2 regions of the Variovorax sp. GW821-FHT09D05 genome follow, and region 2 is predicted to be linked to the other one. Evidence: riboswitches for the same ligand, from Rfam matches in the RefSeq annotation. Region 2 holds a riboswitch; the other holds the start of a gene.
The links. Region 2 has a riboswitch for glycine ahead of AC07O3_RS20055 (D-amino acid dehydrogenase). Riboswitches for the same ligand answer to the same signal wherever they lie in the genome.
Positions count from the first base shown of each region.

Region 1: it holds a riboswitch for glycine, as region 2 does, so the genes downstream of both, gcvT (glycine cleavage system aminomethyltransferase GcvT) here and AC07O3_RS20055 (D-amino acid dehydrogenase) in region 2, are expected to answer to the same signal.

Region 1 covers NZ_JBWKOZ010000003.1:680,332-683,727, reverse strand. Annotated here, with positions in the region: gene gcvP (aminomethyl-transferring glycine dehydrogenase) at 1-392, opposite strand, end outside; gene gcvH (glycine cleavage system protein GcvH) at 444-815, opposite strand; gene gcvT (glycine cleavage system aminomethyltransferase GcvT) at 876-2,048, opposite strand; glycine riboswitch at 2,094-2,206, opposite strand; glycine riboswitch at 2,219-2,309, opposite strand; gene AC07O3_RS11190 (hypothetical protein) at 2,343-2,900, opposite strand; gene AC07O3_RS11185 (L,D-transpeptidase Cds6 family protein) at 2,999-3,396, opposite strand, start outside.
Region 2 covers NZ_JBWKOZ010000007.1:135,932-139,327, forward strand. Annotated here, with positions in the region: gene rfbB (dTDP-glucose 4,6-dehydratase) at 1-837, opposite strand, end outside; glycine riboswitch at 964-1,060, shown strand; glycine riboswitch at 1,093-1,209, shown strand; gene AC07O3_RS20055 (D-amino acid dehydrogenase) at 1,302-2,603, shown strand; gene AC07O3_RS20060 (FIST signal transduction protein) at 2,610-3,396, opposite strand, start outside.

The sequences.
Region 1 (3,396 bases), on a different contig from region 2:
AGGGCTTCCATGCGGCCCTGCGAGATTTCGGCCTGGTAGGGCGTGTAGGCGGTGTACCAGGCGGGGTTCTCGAGCACGTTGCGCAAGATGACGCCCGGCGTGTGCGTGCCGTAGTAGCCCTGGCCGATGAAGTTCTTGAACACCTTGTTCTTCGACGCCATCACCTTCAGCTCGGCCAGCGCATCGGCTTCGGTGGCCGGTGCGGGCAGGCGCATCGGCTTTGCGCGGCGGATGGCCGCGGGCACGATGCCGTCGATGAGCTCCGCGCGCGTTTCTGAGCCGATCACCGGCAGCATGCGCGCCTCGTCCGCCGCATCGATGCCGATGTGGCGGGCGAGGAATTCTTCGGCGTTCTCTAGTTCTTGCAAAGAGGGAAGGGCAGGCGTCGGCATGGCGGTGAGGGCTCGGGGAGAAGAAGGAAGGTGGCTGAGAAACTCAGCGGATCAGGATTCGGCGGCGAACTTGTCGTAGGAGGCCGCGTCCAGCAGGGCGTCGAGCTGCGCGGGCTCGCTCAGCTTGACCTTGAAGAACCAGCCGGCGGCCAGCGGATCGCTGTTGGCGAGCGACGGGTCGGCGCGCAGCGCCTCGTTCACTTCGGTGATCTCGCCCGACACGGGCATGAACACGTCGGCCGCGGCCTTGACCGATTCGACGACGCCGGCAACTTCGCCTTGCGCAAAGGTCTTGCCGACTTCGGGCAGGTCGACGAACACCACGTCGCCCAGCGCGTCCTGCGCATGCACGGTGATGCCGACGGTGGCTGCGTCGCCTTCGGCCGACACCCATTCGTGGTCCTTGGTGTACTTGATGCTCATGGAAAAACTCCTCGTGGAAAAAATGAATCGGGGTGTAGAGCCTAGCCGGGTCGACCGGGCTCAGCCGCGGTAGTAGCGAGTGGGCACGAAAGGCATCGTCGAGACTTCCATCGGCACCGGCTTGCCGCGCACGATGGCCTGCACGCGCGTGCCCGGCTCGGCAAAAGCGGTGGCCACGTAGCCCATCGCGATGCAGCGGTCGGCCGTCGGGCCGAGCAGGCCGCTGGTGACGATGCCGATGTCGTGGCCTTCGAAAGATTGCAGCACCGTGCCGTCGCGCACCGGAATGCGTTCGAGGGCGACGAGGCCCACGCGCTTGCGCTTCAGCGTGTTGTGGTCGGTGTGGCCGGCAGCGCCTGCGGTAGCGACGGCAAGCTGCGCGAGGATCTTTGTCGCGCCTGGAAAGCCGCCTTCGCGCGCGCCGCCTGTGCGGCGCACCTTCTGCATCGCCCAGTTGAGCGAGGCCTCGACCGGCGTGGTGGTGGTGTCGATGTCGTTGCCGTAGAGGCACAGGCCGGCTTCGAGCCGCAGCGAATTGCGCGCGCCCAGGCCGATGGGCTTGACCTCGGGTTGGGCCAGCAGCAGGCGGGCCAGCGCCTCGGCATCCTTCGCGGCCACCGAGATCTCGAAGCCGTCTTCCCCGGTGTAGCCGCTGCGGGTGACGAAGGCGGCAATGCCGCCGATCTGCACCGCACCGCCCGTCATGAACACGAAGCGCTCGATGCCGGGCGACAGCCGCGCCAGCGTGGCCGCGGCCTGCGGGCCCTGCAGCGCGAGCAGGGCGTGGTCGGGCAGGGGCTGCACTTGGCAGCGGCTGCCGATCTTCTGCTGGATGTGGGCGATGTCGGCCACCTTGCAGGCGCCGTTGACGATCACGAAGATCGAGCCGTTGCCTTCATTGAAGAACATCAGGTCATCGAGGATGCCGCCTTCGTCGTTCAGCAGCAGGCCGTAGCGCTGCTTGCCGGCGGGCAGGTCGATCACGTCGACTGGCATCAGGGTTTCGAAGGCGGCCGCTGCGTCGGGCCCAACGAGGCGCAGCTGGCCCATGTGGGAAATGTCGAACAGGCCGGCCGCATCGCGCGTGTGCTTGTGCTCGGCCATCAGGCCGGCGGGGTACTGCACCGGCATCGAATAGCCGGCAAAGGGGACCATGCGGGCACCGAGCTCCACGTGGAGGTCGTGCAGCGGCGTCTTGAGAAGTTCGGTAGCGGGGGCGGAAGAAGCAGCCACGGGGCACTCCAAAGGGGCAGACGAAATCCATGACGCAAGCCATGGGCCACCCCTGCTGTCCGCTTTACCTGAGAGATTCGCCCCACGATCGGGGTTTGCTCCTTCGGTGGGCCGATGGGCAGTTTTCACTGCAACGGCCTCTCTCCAGCAAGGAAACGCCGGTGTTCACCGGCGCCTTGTCAGTCCTTTTGCCTGAGCGTTCGGGAAACCCCTGCGCCTTCGGCGGCCCCGGCACGCGGGGCTCTCTCCTGACCCTGGCGAGTGTAGTGGATCGCGCGGGGCCGGGGTTCGGCGTCAGTGGATGATTTCGGCCGGCGGCAGCAGCTTGTCGATGCGCTCGCGCAGCGATTCGGCCCGCTCCACCCCGGCGGTTTTCTCGATCTCGGTGAGCATCAGCGCGGCGATGGTCAGCATCGCCTCGCGGTCGCGGGCCTCGCGCAGGGCGTCGCGCATCTGCAGCGCGAACTTCGGGTCGCGCCGCACGAACATGCGCTCGCAGATGTCGAACAGGAACATGCGCGTGGTGGCCAGCGAGCGCTTGCCGTCGAAGGTGTCGGCCGAGGTGGTGGCGACCTGGATCGGCTCGGCGGCGGCGATAGGCGCGGGCCGGGCGGGGGCCGCCGGTGCGGGCGCGGGTGCCGCAGCAGCAGCTTGTGGGGCCTGCAGGTAGCCCCGCTGCACCAGCGCCTGGATCGCCTGTTCGGCTTCAACCCGGTTGGAGAACAGCGGACTGAAGTCGGTCAGCGAGCGCCGGCCATCGGCCATCAGCAGCAGGGCGCGCTCACGCTGGCTGAGCGTGCGCTGTCCGCCCTGGAGTTCGTCGCGCGCCTTGTCGGTCTTGGTGGGAAACATGGCAGCCACAGCTTTCGGGAATCGAGGGCTGCAGCATCGTTGCAAGTGGTGACATCTTCATGAACCGTTTGCCTTACAGGGGCAATCGCGGCTGGCCTTCAGCCCGCGCTTTCCTTGCGTATGAGCCACTGGTTGCCCACGCGCTGCAATTCCAGCGTCTTGCGGCTCTTCTCGCGCAGCTTGTCGGCGCTGTAGGTCTGTTGAAAGCTTGCGCTGGCCGCCTGCCCCTGGACGCTGATGACCAGGCTGTCGATGCTCACGCTGATGGTCGTCTTGTCGGTAATGCGCGCGCGGCGGTCCGCCTCCCAGGCCTTGCGGTCCTGGCCTCGGGGCGGCGTGAAGTCGGGTGCATAGGCGGCCAGGTAGCGCACCACGTCCCGGGCTGACCAGGCCGCGGCCCAGGCGCGCACGGCGGCTTCGACTTCGCGGATGCTGGAGGCGGGATCGGCCGGCGCTGCTGCCGATACGGGGGCTGGTGCCGCGGCGGGCGTTGCGG
Region 2 (3,396 bases):
GGGCTTGCCGTCGGCCCTGGGGCGCAGCTCGTCGAGCAGCGCACACACGGTGTTGACGATCTCGATGTTGGGCTTCTCGTTCCAGCCGCCCACGTTGTAGGTCTCGCCAAGCTTGCCGACTTCGAGCACGCGGCGGATGGCGCTGCAGTGGTCCTTCACGTAGAGCCAGTCGCGCACCTGCATGCCGTCGCCGTACACGGGCAGGTTCTTGCCGGCCAGCGCGTTGACGATCATCAGCGGGATGAGCTTCTCGGGAAAGTGGAAGGGGCCGTAGTTGTTCGAGCAGTTGGTGGTCAGCACCGGCAGGCCGTAGGTGTGGTGCCAGGCGCGCACGAGGTGGTCGCTGGCGGCCTTGCTGGCCGAGTAGGGGCTGTTGGGCTCGTACTTGTTCTCTTCGGTGAAGGCGGGGTCGGTCTTCGACAGCGAGCCGTAGACCTCGTCGGTGGACACGTGCAGGAAGCGGAAGGCCGTCTTCTGCTCAGCCGGCAGCGCGCTCCAGTGCCCGCGCACGGATTCGAGCAGGCGGAAGGTGCCCAGCACGTTGGTCTGCACGAAGTCTTCGGGGCCGTGGATGGAGCGGTCCACATGCGATTCGGCGGCGAAGTTCACGACTGCACGCGGCTTGTGTTCGGCCAGCAGGCGGTCGACCAAAGCGCTGTCGCCGATGTCGCCCTGCACGAAGATGTGTTTCGGGTTGCCCTTGAGCGACGCGAGGGTCTCGAGGTTGCCTGCGTAGGTCAGCTTGTCGAGGTTCACGACCGACTCGTCGCCGTTGGCGATCCAGTCGAGTACGAAATTGGCGCCAATGAAGCCAGCGCCGCCGGTAACCAAGATCATGGAATCCCCTGAATGTTGGAGTTCATCGCCCTGTCGCAATGAACGAACGTTAACGCGCGATTATCCCATTGGGGCTGTGGGCTGAAACGCAAGGCGCTACCGTTCTCTTAGCACCGTGTTTACAATCGCACTATTGCAGGAGAGCGGGCCACACACACCTGGGTGGCCCTACCGAAGGCGCAAACTCCCATAAACGCTCAGGTCGGCCCGACGAAGTCTTGGAGATTTCGGCAAGGGGTGAATACTGCATCACATCAAACGCCGTCTGGAGAGCCATCGTCACCCCAAGTGGCTGCGATGCACCGAAGGAGCAAATTTGTTGCAAAGACGCAACAAGTGAATCTCTCAGGTACCGAGGACAGGGGGAGCGGCAACTTGGACTACGGTCGTCCGGTTGCTTTGCTATTCATTCAATAGCACACCACGCCCGTCGTTCAAGCGCTGCAACCTCAAAGGTACTTGAAATGCGCGTGATCGTTCTTGGCGCCGGCCTGCTCGGCGTGACCTCGGCTTACTACCTCCAGCAACTCGGCCACGAAGTGACCGTGATCGACCGGCAGGCCACCCCGGCCGCTGAAACCAGCTTCGCCAATGGCGGGCAGATTTCCGTCAGCCATGCCGAACCCTGGGCCAACCCGAGCGCGCCGCTCAAGTTGCTGCAGTGGCTGGGCAAGGAAGACGCCCCGCTGCTCTTCCGCATCCGCGCCGACATGCGCCAGTGGCTCTGGGGCCTCCAGTTCCTGCGCGAATGCACGCCGGCGCGCACCCGCCACAACATCGAGCAGATCGTGCGTCTCGGAACATACAGCCGCTCGATGTTGCAACAGTTGCGCCGCGACACCGGCCTGAACTACGACCAGCGCACGCAGGGCATCCTGCACTTCTATACGACGCAAAAAGAGTTCGACGGCGCCCTCGCGCCCGCCGAGCAGATGCGCGCCCTGGGCTGCGAGCGCCAGGTCATCTCGGCCGACGAAGCCGTGAAGATCGAGCCCGCCCTCGCCCACATCCGCCCGAAGCTGGCCGGCGCCACCTACACGGCCGAGGACGAGTCCGGCGACGCCAACCGCTTCGCGCGCGAACTGGTGGGCCTGGCCACCGCGGCGGGCGTGAAGTTCCTGATGAGCCACACCGTGACCGCGCTACGCGAAGCCGGCGGCAGCATCGATCACGTCGAAGCCACCGATAGCGAAGGCCGCTTCCAGCGCATCCGCGGCGACGCCTTCGTGCTGGCAATGGGTTCATTGAGCCCGCTGTATGCCGCCCCGCTGGGCATTCGCCTGCCGATCTACCCGGCCAAAGGCTATTCGGTGACGCTGCCCGTCAAGGACGCGTCGAAGGCCCACCAGGTCTCGCTGACGGATGACGAATTCAAGCTCGTGTTCTCGCGCTACACCTCGGAGTCGGGCGACCGCCTGCGCATCGCCGGCACGGCCGAGCTCAACGGCTATGACCGCGACCTGAACCGCGTGCGCTGCGAGGCCATCGTGCGCCGCGTCGAAGAGCTGTTCCCCGGCGCCGGCGACACCACGCAGGCCCAGTTCTGGACCGGCCTGCGCCCCGCCACGCCGAGCAACGTGCCGCTGATCGGCAAGACCAGGCTGCCAAACCTGTTCCTCAACACGGGCCACGGCACGCTCGGCTGGACGCATGCCTGCGGCTCGGGCAAGTCGATCGCGCGGATCGTGAGCGGGCTGGCGCCTGAGGTAGATTTCGCGTTCACCGGCATGCCTGCGCCCGCGCAGCGCGCGCTGCAGCCGGCCTGATCGCGTTCAGTCGTTGGCGGTAAACACCGTCAGCACCCCGGTATAGCCATACAGGTGATGCCGGGCAATCTCGCCCGCAGCGAAGAACCCGACCAGCGGCACGTCGCCCAGCGCGTGCCGCACGATCTGCAACTCAGCGCCCGGCGCGCCGAAGTGCGGCCCGCCGCGCCCCGAACAGCTCACGTACACCGCCCCTGCGATGCGCCGTGCCGGATGCGGCGCCGCCTCGGCCTCGCCCGCCGCCACGGCGCGCGCGGTGGCGAGCGTCTGCTCCTCGGGCTCCAGCTCCTCGCGGATTTCCGCGCAGATGCGCATCAGGTCGGCCCGCGCGGCCTGCGCGTTGCGGCGGCAGAAGGTCAGCCGCATGCCGGCCTCGGCCACATCGGCAATGGCGATGCCGCGCCGCGTCGGGTCCAGCCCGATGATGTGGCGCACCAGCACGTCGGCGCCCAGGTCGCCGGTGCGGCGGATGCCGTCGCTACCGGCATCGGCCAGGCCGACCAGCGTGTTGCGCACGGCGTCGATGGCCTCCTGCGGCCGTTCGAGCGACACCTGCAGATCGGCCAGCAGCACGTCGAGCGCCGGCTCGCCGTCGAGCTTCAGCAGCAGATTGCCGTCCGCCTCGGTGATCTCGCGCTCGCGCACCGCCCCCGAGCGCAGCGGCTGGCAGCCCTGCGTGACGCGCGACACCAGCCGTACGCCTTCGCCGAACACCACGCCCGACAGGCCGCCCGAGAACACCCCACCCGCCGCCCCGTGCCCGCGGATGTTGCCGTTGCCGCCGACTGCGAAT